2 regions of the Candidatus Chlorohelix allophototropha genome follow, and region 1 is predicted to be linked to the other one. Evidence: riboswitches for the same ligand, from Rfam matches in the RefSeq annotation. Region 1 holds a riboswitch; the other holds the start of a gene.

Region 1 (7,878 bases):
AAATTTGAATCCTTGTTAGGGTGGCATAAGCTACCTGAAGGTCTTTATGCCGCTCTTCCGCATAAATCGAAGAGAATAGAGGCATTTGCACCCCATTTAAGGGAGTCATCAAGTTTTTAAGTAAAGTTCTTATAAAAGTGTAAGTGATACGAACAATTGTAGCAGCTACAGCTTCGCGGAAATATACCAATACCACTACTGCAAAAGAATAATCCGAAAGTGAGTAGGATACATTCAGGAAATACATTAGGGTTGAGTACTTTATAAAACGCCAACGCAGTTTTACTTTTTCTGCAAGATTCTGTTTCTCGGTAATGCCTCCGCCGCTTCCAACACTTTTCTTGCCAATCTCACGTGCTTCGTGTGAAGCAGTCCATGCTTGCCATGTAGCAATTACCACACTTACGATAGTAGTTAATAGCAGTGCGACTATAACTCCAAATACTTCCCATTTGAATATCAGAATAAACACAAGAGTCAGAGAGGTATTGACAATAGTTACAGTTATATCAAGTATATTTGTGACTTTTTGCTTAAAAAAGCTGTATAGTACTTGGGTTGCTATATCATAAAAAGCTCCCAACACCAACAGCAACAAAATGAGGGAAAGATAGGCTCTGGCATATTGGGTTAAATCCAGCCATTGTGCCACCGTATCAGCGAATATCCCGAAAACGAGGCTTAAAACCGCTAGAATTGCCAGCTTGATTATGACTATATTAAAGATAAAGCGGCGTAGGTAAGTTCTGCCAAATTTGACCTCAATTTCGCTCACAAAACGGGGCAATGACCTTTCAATACCTAGATCGGTCACGACTCCTAGTAGTGCAAGCGACGCGCTAATTGCCGCTAGGTCTATATAGGCGCTTCTCTTGAAATCCTTAATAATTACCAGAGAGACAACCAGTCCAAGCAAAGCTTTAGCAGGAAGAAAAATTATATTCCAGAAAAGCGCCCAGCCAGCCTTTTTTTGCAAAGAGGGTGGTTTTGGAGGTTTTGGGGAAGTGGCTTTTTGATCAGGCTGTTCTTTTAGGTCTGTTTGCATAAATTCAGGCTGCTTCTATCAAGCTGCGCAAACGGGCGAGGTTTTCAATATCTTCCAGCCCTTCCTGTCCTTTGGGGGTTTCTAATACCTTTGGTATTTCGGCTAGTCGCACATCATTCATTATAAAGCGGAAGGGTTCTAGACCCATTGCGCCTTGCCCAATATGCTCATGACGGTCAACCCGACTGCCCAGACCTTTTTTGCTGTCGTTCATGTGAAAGGCTTTTAGCTTTTCTAAGCCGATATAGCGGTGAAATTGCGCCATTGTATCTTCATAGCCTTCCGGCGTTGTTAGGTCGTAACCGGCAGCAAACACATGGCAGGTATCAAAGCATACCCCAACTCGCTCAGGTCTTTTGAGCTTTTCGAAAATAGTACCCCAGTGCTCGAATCGATAACCTATAGCTGTACCTTGTCCGGCAGTCGTTTCCAGCAAAACCGTAACCTGTTCAATTCCGGGAATACCGGATTCACTGAATTCATCTATTACCCGGTTAAGCGCATCTGCCACCCGTTGCAACGCAAATTCTTCCCCGCTACCAACGTGTGAACCGGCATGTGTAACCAAATAGGGAATCCCTAGGATCGCGCAGCGAAGGAGTTCATCCTTAAAGGCAGTCTGCGACTTTTCCCAACCTTCTTCCAGCGGTGAAGCAAGGTTAATTAGATAGCTATCATGGCTTAAAATCGGTCCTACCTCGCTGGTACTGCGGGCATTCTGCCATGATGCAATCTCTGCCTCATTCAAGGGGCGGGATTGCCATTGGCGTTCATTTCTAGTAAATATTTGCATGGCGCTGCAACCCGCTTTTGCCGCTCTTTCAAAAGCTAAGTGTAAACCGCCCGCCACCGACATATGCGCCCCTATTAGCACACTGAATCCTTTCAAATTTTTATATGAACATTAGCATTATAGCATAGCCACTTCATGACTTTTCACTTTAAAAATAAGACCGCCGCCGGACAAGTAAGCTACTTATTCCGGCAGCGGTTAGGGAAATGTTATGAGTTAATAGTTATTTGAAAAGGTCTGGATAGAGAGCAAGCGCAATTTGCTCCACCCCTTCAGCAGCGCGAGGTCCGGGGCGATTGGTGAGATCGGCAATTACAGTTCGAATATTTTTGTTTTTTACTGCCGTAAGTTTATCCCAACCGGCGCGGGCGGTAACGGTGCTAATGGCAGCAGCATCATCCTTCACAAATCCGCCATCCCCAGAACTGAGAATAATAACCTGCGGATCGGCGGCAATTATCACTTCGTTTGTCAATTGGGGATAGGGGTTAGTTCCGGCAGGCGCAATATTTACCCCACCGGCTTTTTCAATCATATCGTTCAGGAAGGAACCGGCGGCAACCGTATAAAGGTCGCCAAGATCAAAGAAAACGGTTACCTTTTTGCTGGCATTTTTGACTTTGGAAGCTACATTATCAAGGCGATTCTGGAAATTCTTCGCCTCAGTATCACCCTTATCCGGCACACCGGCGGCTTTACCCACCAGTTTAATGTTAGCTACTACTCCCGCCAAATCCTTTGGATCAAACACTATCACGTTTATGTTTCTTTGTTCAAGAGTCGGCACTACTGTTTTGAGGTGCAGGCTGGTAGCCAAAACCAAATCTGGGCTGAGGCTAATAACTTTCTCAAGATTAATATCGGCAAAGCTACCGACCTGCTCTTTTTTGGCAGCTTCCGGTGGATAGTTGGAAAACTGGTCAACCCCAACCACCTGCTCTGCTAAGCCTAGAGCATAAAGTATTTCAGTGCTGCTGGGTGCAAGCGAAACTATTTTCGTGGCAGCTTTAGCCAGCTTAACAGTGCGTCCGGCATCGTCTTTCAACTCTAGCGGAAAGGTTGCAGCGGTAGTGGCAGCAGCGGTAGTGGTTAGAGCACTTGCAGTAGTAGCTGCCGAGGTGGTTGCAACTTTGGTTGTAGTAGTAGCCGGTACAGAAGTTGCGGTATTATCACCACAAGCAACGAGCAGCACCGTCAGAATTAGTAGAGCAGTGCCAAACCAACGAGTCAAATAGGATTTTTTCAAGTCTCTTCCTCTTTCTAGCTCTGGGCGGGTTTCACGCCCGGTTTACACATCCAGAACTCATTGCCTTGAAAAAAGAGGAGATGCTAGCCAATAGCAACATTTTCGGGAATTAAAAAAGCCCGGCAAATGTTGCGCTGGGCTTAAAGAATGATTCTGAGTTTACTTCTATTTAATCAATACATAGAAGTATGACCCGTGCGTCCTCTCTCTCGAAGGCGTTCGCAACGGCACGATTAGGGACAGGCATTCTGGCTTTCGGGATGAACCGATTTACAGTAGCGGGACTGCGCCGGAATTTCACCGGACTTTCCCTGTGTCAATCTTCTGCTTGGCGGATTTGCACCGCGCCTATTTTATTCAAAAGGCGAGAAGATATTCCCTAATTGTATCTATATGCAAATTTAAATGAGCATTTCGGAAAACTGGGTTAATAATATCATCCGGTTTTGGGACTGTCAAACGATAAGTGGATAATGGGCTGAATAAAACCAAACCCAAAAGGATATAGTACGTTCCTTCGGGTGGAATAGTTACTTTAGAAGCATAGCTGCCAATATGAAAGTTAGTTTGTTTCGTGCTATTTCTATCAAAGGGCTAAGCTTGGCTATCTTAATGCGGTAAATTGGCTTTGTATTACGCTTTGACTACTGCAAAATAAATCTGACAGTTGTAAAATGAGATCAATCTTTTGTCTATGTACTTTGAGCCTTAATACCTGTTAATTGCAGAGTAATAGATTTGTTGGAATAGAGGGTAGCTATGAGCAACTTTAATATAAATCATTATACTGAACTCAATCGGGAAGATTGGAATCGCGAGACGGCGCGTTATCAAGAGAAACACAAGGATAATTTGGTAGGTGCAAACGGTCTGTGGGGACCTATATTTGGCGTACCGAGAGAAAGCGAACTTCAGATATTGGGAGATGTAGCCGGTAAAAAGGTGCTTGAACTGGGGTGTGGTGGCGGGCAATGGTCGGCGAGATTGGCGAAACAGGGCGCACATGTTATCGGGCAAGATATCAGCGACAGTCAGGTAGAATTTGCACGACACGCCTTCAGTAAGCTTGAATTATCTGTAGAGGCAAAGCTTGAATTTGTACAGGGTAATGCAGAAGATTTGAGTGAATGGCAGAATGAATTCTTTGATATTGTCTTCAGCAATTTCGGGGCAGTTGGGTTTGTAGATATAGTGCGTAGTTTCAAAGAGGTGGCGCGTGTGCTCAAAAAAGGTGGGCTTTTTGCTTTTAGCTGGCTCAATCCCTTTTTTGATTGCTTTGCTGATGATGGTGAAAATCAGCTTGAGATAGTGCGCAGCTATTTTGATCGTAGCCCCATGACCGCCGAAAGTGGTTGGAAAGATGGGGTTAGTACGCTTTACGTGCAATTTCACCATACCTATGGCGATTGGCAACGCGCTATCACTGCTGCGGGTTTGCTTTTAACCGACATTATTGAGCTTGAGCCACAGCGTGAACGTTGGAGAGAGAGTACATGGACTAACGTACCTTGGTATAAGGTTTCGATGATACCATCTACCACAATCTGGCGTGCTAGAAAACCAAAAGTGCCCTTGAGCGCAATCTTTTAATCAAAGAACTGTTCAAGCGAGTAGGTTGGGAAGAATTAGATGACCAGCAAAAGTGTTAAAGAGCGCAGCCAACAAGCTTTGACCCTGCTTTTTCATGGTCGATATAGATAGTCGCTAATCCGGAAAAAGTAGATGGCGCTCACCTGACTGCGAAAACAACCTAAGACCTTTAAAAGGCTTTCGGCAGTTCCCTGTTGCAATAATCTGCCCCTCTATTAATTAAAACTTGCATCCCAAAAGAACAACATGCTATATTAATCACCAATTAATATATTATCAAAAGAGGTTATTTTGAAGATTTTACCCGTTACTCTTGAAGGAAGCTATGTAAGGCTAGAACCGTTGACGCATACTCATGCGGTGGATTTGTTCGAGGCAGCACAGAGCGATGAGGTTTGGCGTTATTTACCAGCCCCACGCCCAACCCGTTTAGAGGAAATAAACAACTTAATCGAGAGCGCCTTTGCTCTAAAAGTTGGGGGTACCCAAATGCCCTTCGCTATCATTGATCGTGCTTCTAACCGGGCAATCGGCAGCACTCGCTATCTGGATATTCAACCAACTAACCGCAATCTGGAAATAGGCTGGACATGGTTAGGGCGTGATTACTGGCGCAGTCCCCGCAATACTGAGTGCAAGTATTTATTATTGCAACATGCTTTTGAGACTCAGCAAGCCATCCGCGTTTGCCTCAAAACCGACAAACGCAACCTGATTTCGCAAGCTGCGATTGAGCGGATTGGCGGCGTAAAAGAGGGTATTATGAGAAACCACATGATACTACACGACGGTTATATCCGAGATTCGGTGTATTACAGCATTCTAGATAGTGAATGGGGGGCAGTCAAAGCCACCCTCGAAACATTCCTTAAGCGTTAATTCGGCTTATCGGCGCACAAGGCGGTGATTCTGGAACTTGCCGGGATTTTCCGCCATGCATTTGTCACATTCGCATAGAGCGCGCAACCAATCATAAGTATATAACCCGGTATCGTGACCATCTTTCCAACTAGGGCGCAGCGCATACAGTCCAATTGGTTCGAGGCTCTCCAACACTGATTCATCAGCTTTTAGTTCTTGCACAATATCGAGCCGACCCTTAGATCCCATCTCTCCGGCACACCCGGCGCATGGGCAATTCCAGCGCAAAGTCAAAAAGTTATTACGTCCGGCGTGCCCGTCATTCCACTGCACCAACATATAACTATCGGCACGTTTAAGTTCAATTTCAACCGGTTCTAAATAATCATAGTTTGAAGTCATTTATTACCTCTTCTGACAAGGGATTTTAGCTCTTTGCCTTTACTGCAAAGTGTTGTGTTTTACTTGGAGCCAAGTTGCTGCCCCAGAAAAGTACGTACCGTCTCCACCAAGAACGTACCACCCAGTTGTGATGGGCTGATTTCCTGCAAGGCTACTACCCTTTGCGGGGTAAGACTATAACGCCGAGCAATATCCAAGGATAAGCCCAAAATAGCGCGAGTTTGCTGCACCCCGGGTTGCTCATCTGGCGCACCCCAGCGAGCAATGCTAATCACAATATAATTCAACAGGTCGGAACCGTTATACTGACCTTTCCACTCGGTATTGAAAGGATCAACCCACCTTGAAGGAGCAGAATCGCTACCATGTATTGTAGAAGTTACTCCGGTTTCAGGGCAAATTAGAAATACAGGTGCTCCTAACTCTTCTGCTCCAACATAATAATTAACCGAGTAACCGTTGGCGCTTTGCAATGCGGTTATCGAAATATTTTCCCGCGCCTGATACCCCGCTGCATCAAGATTTAAATCATTTCGATCCGGGTTACTGCTGTCACCGACCGTATCGAGAATAACCAACAACTGCGGTCGAAAGGGGTTACGATCAGCCAGATAAGCCTGCGGTGAGGTGTTATCCGTTCGATCGGTAAGCACCGGCATTTCAACCGGAGTATAAACCGCAGTTCCAATTACCGGGGTTGGCGGCTTTTCTATCGGTGGCGTGAAGGTGGCAGCGAGGTTCATTATTTTTTCAATATTTTCGCCATAGCCCGTTCCCGGCACCGCCCATTTCCCGTTAAGGTCTGTCAGAACTTGCACAATCGGTAACTTCCAACCCTTTGCGGCAAAATAGCTACGCGCAGCTTTAAAGCGGGGGTCATATTGGCTGGCATTATTACGCTCATCGCTGGTAGTATATGCCACCATATGCGCATAATGACAATTCACTGCCGCTGTCCAATCCGCAAAGGATAAGCCCTTGTACCATTTGCCATCTTCCTGCTTAAAAGCCCATTCACTAGTATTGGGGTTAGTATTAGCCACTTCACCGGTTACACCGATACCCGCCATATTGCGGCGAGGGGGCTTGCTCCACCAACTGGTAAGATACCCGGTTTCATGGCACATCTGTGCTGCCAGTACATCTGCTCTTATGCCCCATTTTGATTCAAGGTCGTAATACGAATCTATTACTTCCAACGGGGCAGCAGGATTTCGTTGTGATAAAAAGGCTTTATAAGCTTCACGGGAGACAGTTGAGCTACCCAGTATGGTCACGGACATTCAATTTCTCCTTTAAATTACCGATTCTCAGCCTAATAATAATAACCGCACTTAACATAGTTGTAAATCTTAAAGACGGCACAGGTTAATTTTAATACAGATATGCTATAATTGAGCCAGTTAAACAACCATTATGGAATTGTTCTACCTTATGCAGGAATTGCCACATCAAGAAAATGAAAGATTATATCGCACTGAAGCGGTCATAATACGGCGTGCCAACATGGGTGAGGCAGACCGTTTATTAACGGTATTTACCCCCGCGCGAGGCAAGTTACGAGTGGTGGCAAAAGGCGTGCGCCGTACTAACAGTAGGTTAGGGGGGCATGTTGGTCTATTCACTCAATCACGTTTGTTAATCGCTGCCGGGCGCAATCTTGACCTTGTAACCCAAAGTGAAATCATAAATCCTTACCCACAACTTCTCTCCGACATTAACCGGATAAACCATGCTACTTATGTGGTTGATCTGCTCAACCACTTGACCGAGGAAGAAGACCCGAACCTAGAAATTTATCGGTTGTTGGTAGATACTCTTTCCGCCATCAATAACGATCAAGACCCTGATACTACCATTCGCGCCTATGAGTTGCACCTATTAGCCCACCTAGGTTACCGCCCACAACTAACCTCCTGTGTGCGCTGTAATAACAGCCTT
Region 2 (7,878 bases), 910 kb from region 1:
TGGTTTCAGAGCATCAATTTTTGCTAGGTTCTGACTACTGAAAGAACCCTCTCGGCTAATGACCAATACATCAGCTTGAGAATTAGCTCTAGCATCTCCGGCTACGGCATCTTGGATGGAATAGCCGGTGGATTGCAACGCAACGATTGAACCTACACCCACTGCTATACACAAGATTGCAAAAAAAGTTCTCTGCCCGCCGCGCCAAATTGAACGCCAGGCATACTTGAAATAAAGGATAAGTGTTTGCATTAATAACCTTTCCTAATTCCGAATCCCACGATAGGACAATTAATTCTCCGGCTGAAGCATTTCATCATTGTACTATAGAAAAAAGTTATAGTTACCACAATGTACTTTATAGTACCAAACGCCCCGGCTAAAAAATATGAGTCGAAAGACCAATTTCATGTTCATTTAATGCCCATTGTTATGTGTGACAAAATAATCCCCCTTATTGTTTCAGCTATCCTCAAATTTATTAAATGAATTTTAGTTGACATAATAATAAATCGCTTGCTTTTAAAATAAAAAAGAGCAAGCAACAGTTAAATTGCTTGCTCTCAAAAGCTCTTGTGGATATAAAGTTAGCGTTTTTTTACAAGGAACCAAGCTGAGGGTAATATCACTGCTGCCAGTATCATTTTTATAGTATCAGCCAGTAAAAACGGTAAAATCGCACGGGTAAAGGCAAGTTCAACCCCAAAGGTTAGGGAATACCAAAATCCACCCATCACCAGAATTATCAGGTTGCCTATCAGCATTGCCAGAAAAGAGGTGGCAAAGCGTTTATCCCAGCCTTTTTCAGCCAGCAAGCCTACTACAAATGCGGAAACTGCGAAGCCGAAAAGGTAACCTGCTGTAACACCGCTAAAGGCAGAAAATCCGGAATTACCACCGGCAAAAAATGGCAGACCCAACGCGCCTTCCGCCAGATATAATCCAACTGCGGCAAGCCCACGTTTGCTTCCTAATATTGCCGCTGCCAGCACTACGATCATGTTTGAAGCCACAAACGGCACTTCGCTGATAGGTGGTATAAAGAAACGCACCTGTGCTGCTAAGGCTATTAACAGGCTGAAGCCTACGATCAGGCTCACTTCTCTGACCCATACGAGCCGTCCTGAAGTCGGTATTAAATCTGAGAATGTTGTTGGGCGAGTTACAAGTAACCCATTCCCTTTGCTGTTAGGAACTTGCATTTTGTGGTTTCCTTCACTTAGTTGTTATTGAGTGATTTCTAACTTACTTTCAGACTCTGAAACGCCTGCTTCATCGAAGGTAGCCATTTCAGCCAGTGTCCTTGTGGCAGCCTCAATCACGCTCATGGCAATTGCTGCCCCAGTACCTTCACCCAACCGTAGGTTAAGATTTAACAAGGGGCTTAACTCCATATGTTCCAGCATTGCCCGGTGTCCAATTTCAACCGAGTTATGAGCAGAGATTAAATAGTCACACACTGGTGGATACCATTCGGTAGCAATCAAAGCGGCAGCGGTACTAATAAAACCATCCACAACAATTGGTATATGTGCTGCTGCTGCCCCAAAAATCAACCCGGTCAACCCGGCGATTTCAAACCCTCCCACTTTGGCTAAAACATCTAGCGGGTCGGATTTATCTGGTTGATTGATTTCAATAGAACGTTCGATAACACTTATTTTACGCGATAAACCGGAATCATCCAAACCGGTACCGCGTCCTGTAACCATACTTACGGGGAGTCCGGTAAAAGTGGCTACAATGGCGCTACTGGGAGTGGTATTACCGATGCCCATATCGCCAGTTCCGACCACATCCATCCCCTTCTCAGCTTCTTGACGGGCTATTTCAATTCCAGTCAGTACTGCCTTTAGGGCTTCGAGCTTAGTCATAGCCGGACCAATCATCATATTACGAGTGCCATATCCGATTTTGCGGTTTAATAGGCCGGAATGCTCCGGTAAATCGCTGGCTACTCCCAAATCTGCTACTACTACTCTTGCCCCAACCTGACGCGCCAGTACATTGATTGCTGCGCCGCCCTGAAGGAAATTAAACACCATTTGAGGGGTGACTTCAGAAGGATACGCGCTTACGCCTTCACTCACCACACCATGGTCGCCTGCCATTAATACTATGCACTTCCTATCAACTCTAGGGCGAGGGTTTCCGGTGATGCCGGCGAGTTTCACAGTAATTTCTTCGAGTCTCCCAAGGCTACCCGCTGGTTTAGTGAGGCGATCCTGTCTGGAGCGTACCACCGCCATTGCCTCTTTATTCATAGGCCTAATAGCGGCTAAAGTTGCTTCAATTTCTCGTTTCAAGCTCTCTTCCATTGTTCAAATTCCTCTCATTTCAGTTTTGCTATCATAGGTATTGATACCTTACAAGAGGATTACGAGAGCAGGAAATGCTTAAAGCACAATCCAAAATCAATAACAAATCATCCCATTGTATTTTAAAGTGGTTGAAAGTATTGCTATAAAATTCTAAGGTGGGGATTGAGCTAATTTGAGCCAATTTCTTACTGACGTGCCCTTTCTCGCGAAGGTCAACACGATCTCTTGAGGGCAGGTCTTCTGGCTTGAGGCAAAATCCACCTCTTTACAGCAGCGGGACTGCGTCGGAATTGCACCGATCTTTCCCTGTGTACTCTTTATCTTCAGCCAATATCGAATAAATTAGCATGAAAAGAGTCCCTCAATCTGTTTTTTAAAGTAATTGGGTTAAGTCTAACAGCATATCCCAAAGTAGTAAGTAATTTACACTACCATATAATACATGCCGAACGTGTATAGCTGTGTTAACACTAGTGGGTCAAGTTGCAAATAAATTTGCTATCAAATCAAGCAATTTGAACTTAGAGCAATGGCAACTCAATTGGGGCGTGACCCACTAGTCGCTATTGTTGCTAATAAACTGGGATATTCTAGCCTCAAAAGCGTCGTTAATTTCAGTGGTAGGCTGTTCCTTACAGTTTTGCGTAAAGACGAACTTACTATCTGTAGTAAATGCCCTCTTCCTCTTCTATACTTTTGGGGAACTCGTCTTGGGTTTTAAATCTGTCTGCTAGAATTGCAAAAATAAGGAAGACAACTCCAGCACATATTGGCGGCAGTATCAATATGAAAAAGAGTTGAATCTCTCCCATGCTATCAGGGTCAGCACTTTGGTTTACAAAAACAGTTGGCAAAACCATGTACAATAGTAGTGCGGCAGCTAACCCGATAAACCAACCCTTAAACCCGGTAACCATACGATAACGTCGATCAGGGTCTTCATCACGTCTGATCAATTTAAAAATTAATATGGTAGGTCCACCGATTATGGCTACTAACCAAGCCACTACCAACATAAATACACCGAAATCATCCATACCCTTTTAACCCCCAAGCTTGTGTTACAATGTTGTTACCACATCAAATAATTACTACTTAACTTCGTTGTGTAGCCAGTCGGCTAAATCATGTCTACTTTCAATGCTAGTTGTATGTGCCATCGGGTATTCGTTATAAACGATTCGTGCCCCTGCTTTTGAAAAAGCATTTGCTACATGCCGACTTCGCTCAATAGAAACCACATTATCTTCGGTTCCATGTGCAAAGAAATAGGGCTTGCCCTTTGCATTTCTATATAATTTAGTTAATTCCGGGTGATACGGTAAGAATCCACTATGGGCTATAACTCCTTTTACCCGAGTTGGTTTTAGCAATGACATAAGACATGCCATAGCAGCGCCCTGGCTCATGCCCCCAAAATAAATTTTTGAACTATCTACTGGATATTTAAAGGTTAATTCGGTTACCAGTTCAGCAAGCTTTTTGGCTGTATTTACAAATTGCTCAATGCCGATTTCTTGATTAGGAGTCCAAGCGAACCATCTATATGCACCACGTGGATTATTGTCGAAAAGCTCTGGAGCGCGGGGAGCAGCAATTATAATATTGCGGCGGATAAAGGGTACTAATTCATAAATATCTCCTTCATTCGCACCTCGCCCATGAAGCATAATTAATAAAGGGTGTTTACCACTGGAAGTATTCTCAGTTGCCGAACGTAAGCGATAGGTCATTATCCCTTGGATTAACTCGGTGCCGCTAATATCAGGAACGCTATTAACCTCATCGTTCATAAATTCTTATATCCAATTCTGTAACTTCGCCATGGGTGATAGCCTAGCTTTGAATAAAAAGTAGTTAAAGCTGTCCAATCAATCGTAACAAATGTAACTCCTCTTTTTTTAAGATATGCTGTCCCTGCAGCAACTAGAGCAAGCCCTATTCCTCCACCTCTTATGGTGCTATTTATACCTAGCGGACCAATGCTACCATGTTTTTCCATAGGTTTTTCATGCATTGCCCAGAATATTGTCGGACGTGACAATGCACATTCAATTACTTCTTTTAACTCCCAAGTTTGTAAAAAACCCTCGATCTTACCACTTTGACCTTTTATAAGGGTTACATTTTCCGGGCTGTAGCCCTTCTTGAATATTCGCTCAAGGTCATAACGCCAACGTGGAGAAAACCCGTTAGAGGGTAATCCTATAAAATCCAGAATCGATTCCTCTTCTCCAGCCTTACCCTGCGTAAAAAAATAATCTCCGCCCATAATTGAAATGGGTTGTTCGGATAATTCCCAATTATCCAAATCTAAAGAAAGGTCATTTATTAATTCTTGATTAAAAGTATAGCCTTTATTTGAAAAAAAACCCAATGATTCCCCTTCTGGAACACCCGGGAAAAAGTGGTTAAAATCCCCACCCAATCTAATAGATTTAACATCTGATAGTACCGCATGCGCTTTTTCAAGCAACCCTGTACCGATGCCCTGTCTTCGACTACTTTCTTCGACCAGCAATAGACTTATCCAGCCTGTTTTTCCATAGCGTTCTTCCATAATAGAGGGTGTAGTTATATCTCGGAAGCGTCGAGTTAAGACAAAACCGAGCAATTTACCTTGCTGATTCCATGCTCCCCAAAAATCCTCTGATTTGAAAGCAAGGTTATTTTCGACATTTATTTTCCACAAATGACCGTTCGCAGGAAATAGGGTATTTAGTCCGCTATTCTCCCACAGCCTTAAGACGGCATCTTGCTGAGAAGATTCGTAAGCTTTGAGAATCAACCCCCTTTTCATAAATCCTAATCCACCTTTCCAATTATATGCACTGAGAATTTTTATCTTATTAAGGAGAGTACCTAAAATGATTAAAGAATTATAATCTATAATCTACTTAAATGAGGAGTGGGCTAAGCTCTTCTTTGTACATTAGTAAGTTAATAACAGGCGGCAAAGGACAGTTGGTCGAGTATAGAACGAGGAATTAAATAACATTCAGGCTGAGAGGGGCATGTTTCAAAATGAAAATAACCCCACAAAGCTCGTCGTACGAAACTGTCGGGGTTGCTTTGGGACTTAATCATCCGGCAGTTACTTCTAACCGCAAGTTTCTTGGTAAACGGCAATGGAAGTCCGTTGTTAAAAGAGGGTTTTGTTCGATTGGGCACCTATCTGACCCAAACCTGTCGGCATTTTCAATCAGCTAGCGTCGCATATTTATTTGAAAGTATAAGGGAAGTGCCAAAGTGTACCATTGCTGTCCTAGACCGATAATTACGATATCGAAAACTGTTACGAAAATAAATCCTCCGGTAAATACTAGAAGGCAGGCAACGGTTAGTAAGCCCCATTCTCGTTGCCGCTTCCTGCGCCATACTCTCATTAATGCCAATACCAGCAGCGAACCCCACAGGAACCAAAATTCACCTCGACTCTGCCAAACTACATAGTCCGGATTATTATAATTTGCGCTGATAATAGACGCTTGCAAGAAGCCTGCTAAGGATATAAGTAAAGCCAGTAAGACCAGCCCTTGCGCCCACAAACGCCAGCGTTTCTTCTCAACCAATTCGCTCAGATACCAGCACAACCCTATTGCTACAGTTACAGACCAAAGCGGATTATAGAGATAGGTTGACCATTTACCGGAGAGCAAACATTGTGTTTCCAAACCACTCTCTAAACCACAACCGTTTGCCAGATAATAATTGGGAGCGATTCCAAGCGCCACTCCGCTAAGCGTACAGAAGATTCTTAATAACAGCGGGCTTTTACGAGTAATAACGCCAATCCAAATGAGAGAAAGACTTGCCAATAGGAAGGGCGCATTTTTTTCAAAGTATCGAGACCAATCTAACACCTGAATATTTACGTCAATTGCCGTCAGTACGCGCCCCAATTCATATACCAAATTGAGCGATTTACCCGCTAACCCAGCTTTTACGGTTAGTAATTGCAACTGATCAATGCGCTGCCCAGCCACCATAACGACTCGGTCTTCGGGGCGCAAACCAACTTGCCATGCTGGAGTGGCTGAATCGGTAAAAACATTAGTGGTATAAAAAGGACTATAAAAGAAGCCTTGCCAGTAGCTGTTAGCGGTTGCTAGCGTGGAAAAGAATGAAATGCCCACAACTATCATAGCTAAGGCAAAAATATATTTGCGGCGATCTGGGGGATTCTCCGCCTCTTCGTAATGCGAGTATGACATAGCCTGTTCAGACGGGTTTTAGAGGGGTAATTTGGTAGTAAGTCATCAGGGCGTACTGTCGCGCCCTTGATGACTCATACCTATGTAATCTCGCGGTGTTCTTGCTAATTATGTTTCAATAGCTTGACGCGATCACCGTGATTCAATATACGCTTACGTAAACGGATAGTCTTTGGCGTTACTTCTACCAGTTCATCACTTTCGATGAAATCCAGCGATTGCTCCAAGCTGAGAATAATCGGAGGAGTAAGCCTTACCCCAATATCCGAGGTTGAGCTACGAATGTTGGTTAGCTTCTTCTCTTTTGCCACATTCACCGGCAAATCCGACTCGCGACTGTACAAGCCGATAATCATACCTTCATAAACATGCGTGCCCGGTTCAACAAAAGTTTGACCGCGTTCTTGCGCATTTGCCAATCCGTAGGAAGTAGCCATGCCATCTTCGCTGGCAACCAATACACCATTACGAACCTGTCCGATGTCACCATACCAAGGTTCGTATCCGGTAAAGAGACTGGCTATAACACCACCGCCACGAGTCAAAGTCAGAAAGAGATTGCGGAAACCGATCAAACCGCGGGTAGGAATACTAAATTCAATTCTGACACGTCCTTTACCGTCCGGGTCGTATTTCATCATTTGGGCGCGTCTTCGTCCCAATTGTTCGATTACAGGCCCTTCGTATTCCTCTTCCACATCGAGGATAAGATGCTCTACAGGTTCCATCTTATGCCCGTTGATTTCTTTGGAAATTACTTCGGGACGGGATACCTGAAACTCGTACCCCTCGCGGCGCATCGTTTCAATCAGAATCGAAAGGTGTAATTCACCACGACCCGATACGAGAAATACATCAGCGCTATCGGTATCTTGTACTCGCAAGGCGATATTGGTTTGCAGTTCGCGATAGAGGCGGTCACGCAACTGACGGCTGGTGCTATAAGTACCTTCGCGCCCACCAAAGGGCGAAGTATTCACACCAAAGGTTAGTTGGAGAGTCGGTTCTTCCACTGCAATAGGTGGAAGCGCGTCAGGGTTCTCAGCATCTGCAATTGTTTCACCGATGCTGATGTCGCTAATGCCGCTGAAGGCAATCAAATCTCCGGCGCTGGCTTCCTCTATTTCGATTTTACCCAACCCTTGAAATGTGAACAGGCTGGATATTTTTGCGCGGGAAATAACCCCTTCTCGGTCTATTCGGCTGACTGTTTCGCCCGCTTTCACCTGACCTCGCATAATACGTCCCACTCCGATACGACCGAGGTGATTGTTGTAATCGAGGCTGGTTACGAGCATTTGGAAATGCGCATTTTCTTCAACCATTGGCGCAGGTACATATTT

Evidence for each region. Region 1 has a riboswitch for cobalamin ahead of OZ401_RS08705 (ABC transporter substrate-binding protein). Riboswitches for the same ligand answer to the same signal wherever they lie in the genome.
Region 2: another riboswitch for cobalamin. It lies ahead of cobT (nicotinate-nucleotide--dimethylbenzimidazole phosphoribosyltransferase); the one in region 1 lies ahead of OZ401_RS08705 (ABC transporter substrate-binding protein).

The regions. Positions count from the first base shown of each region.
Region 1 covers NZ_CP128399.1:1,965,675-1,973,552, forward strand. The annotation lists gene OZ401_RS08695 (MATE family efflux transporter) at 1-1,045, opposite strand, end outside; gene OZ401_RS08700 (deoxyribonuclease IV) at 1,050-1,919, opposite strand; gene OZ401_RS08705 (ABC transporter substrate-binding protein) at 2,062-3,084, opposite strand; adenosylcobalamin-variant (AdoCbl-variant) riboswitch at 3,318-3,412, opposite strand; gene OZ401_RS08710 (class I SAM-dependent methyltransferase) at 3,844-4,674, shown strand; gene OZ401_RS08715 (GNAT family N-acetyltransferase) at 4,966-5,553, shown strand; gene OZ401_RS08720 (gamma-butyrobetaine hydroxylase-like domain-containing protein) at 5,560-5,937, opposite strand; gene OZ401_RS08725 (glucosaminidase domain-containing protein) at 5,997-7,220, opposite strand; gene recO (DNA repair protein RecO) at 7,372-7,878, shown strand, end outside.
Region 2 covers NZ_CP128399.1:1,058,274-1,066,151, reverse strand. The annotation lists gene OZ401_RS04490 (ABC transporter permease) at 1-252, opposite strand, end outside; gene OZ401_RS04485 (biotin transporter BioY) at 588-1,202, opposite strand; gene cobT (nicotinate-nucleotide--dimethylbenzimidazole phosphoribosyltransferase) at 1,227-2,318, opposite strand; cobalamin riboswitch at 2,535-2,661, opposite strand; gene OZ401_RS04475 (hypothetical protein) at 2,981-3,358, opposite strand; gene OZ401_RS04470 (alpha/beta hydrolase) at 3,413-4,114, opposite strand; gene OZ401_RS04465 (GNAT family N-acetyltransferase) at 4,111-5,109, opposite strand; gene OZ401_RS04460 (hypothetical protein) at 5,528-6,535, opposite strand; gene typA (translational GTPase TypA) at 6,640-7,878, opposite strand, start outside.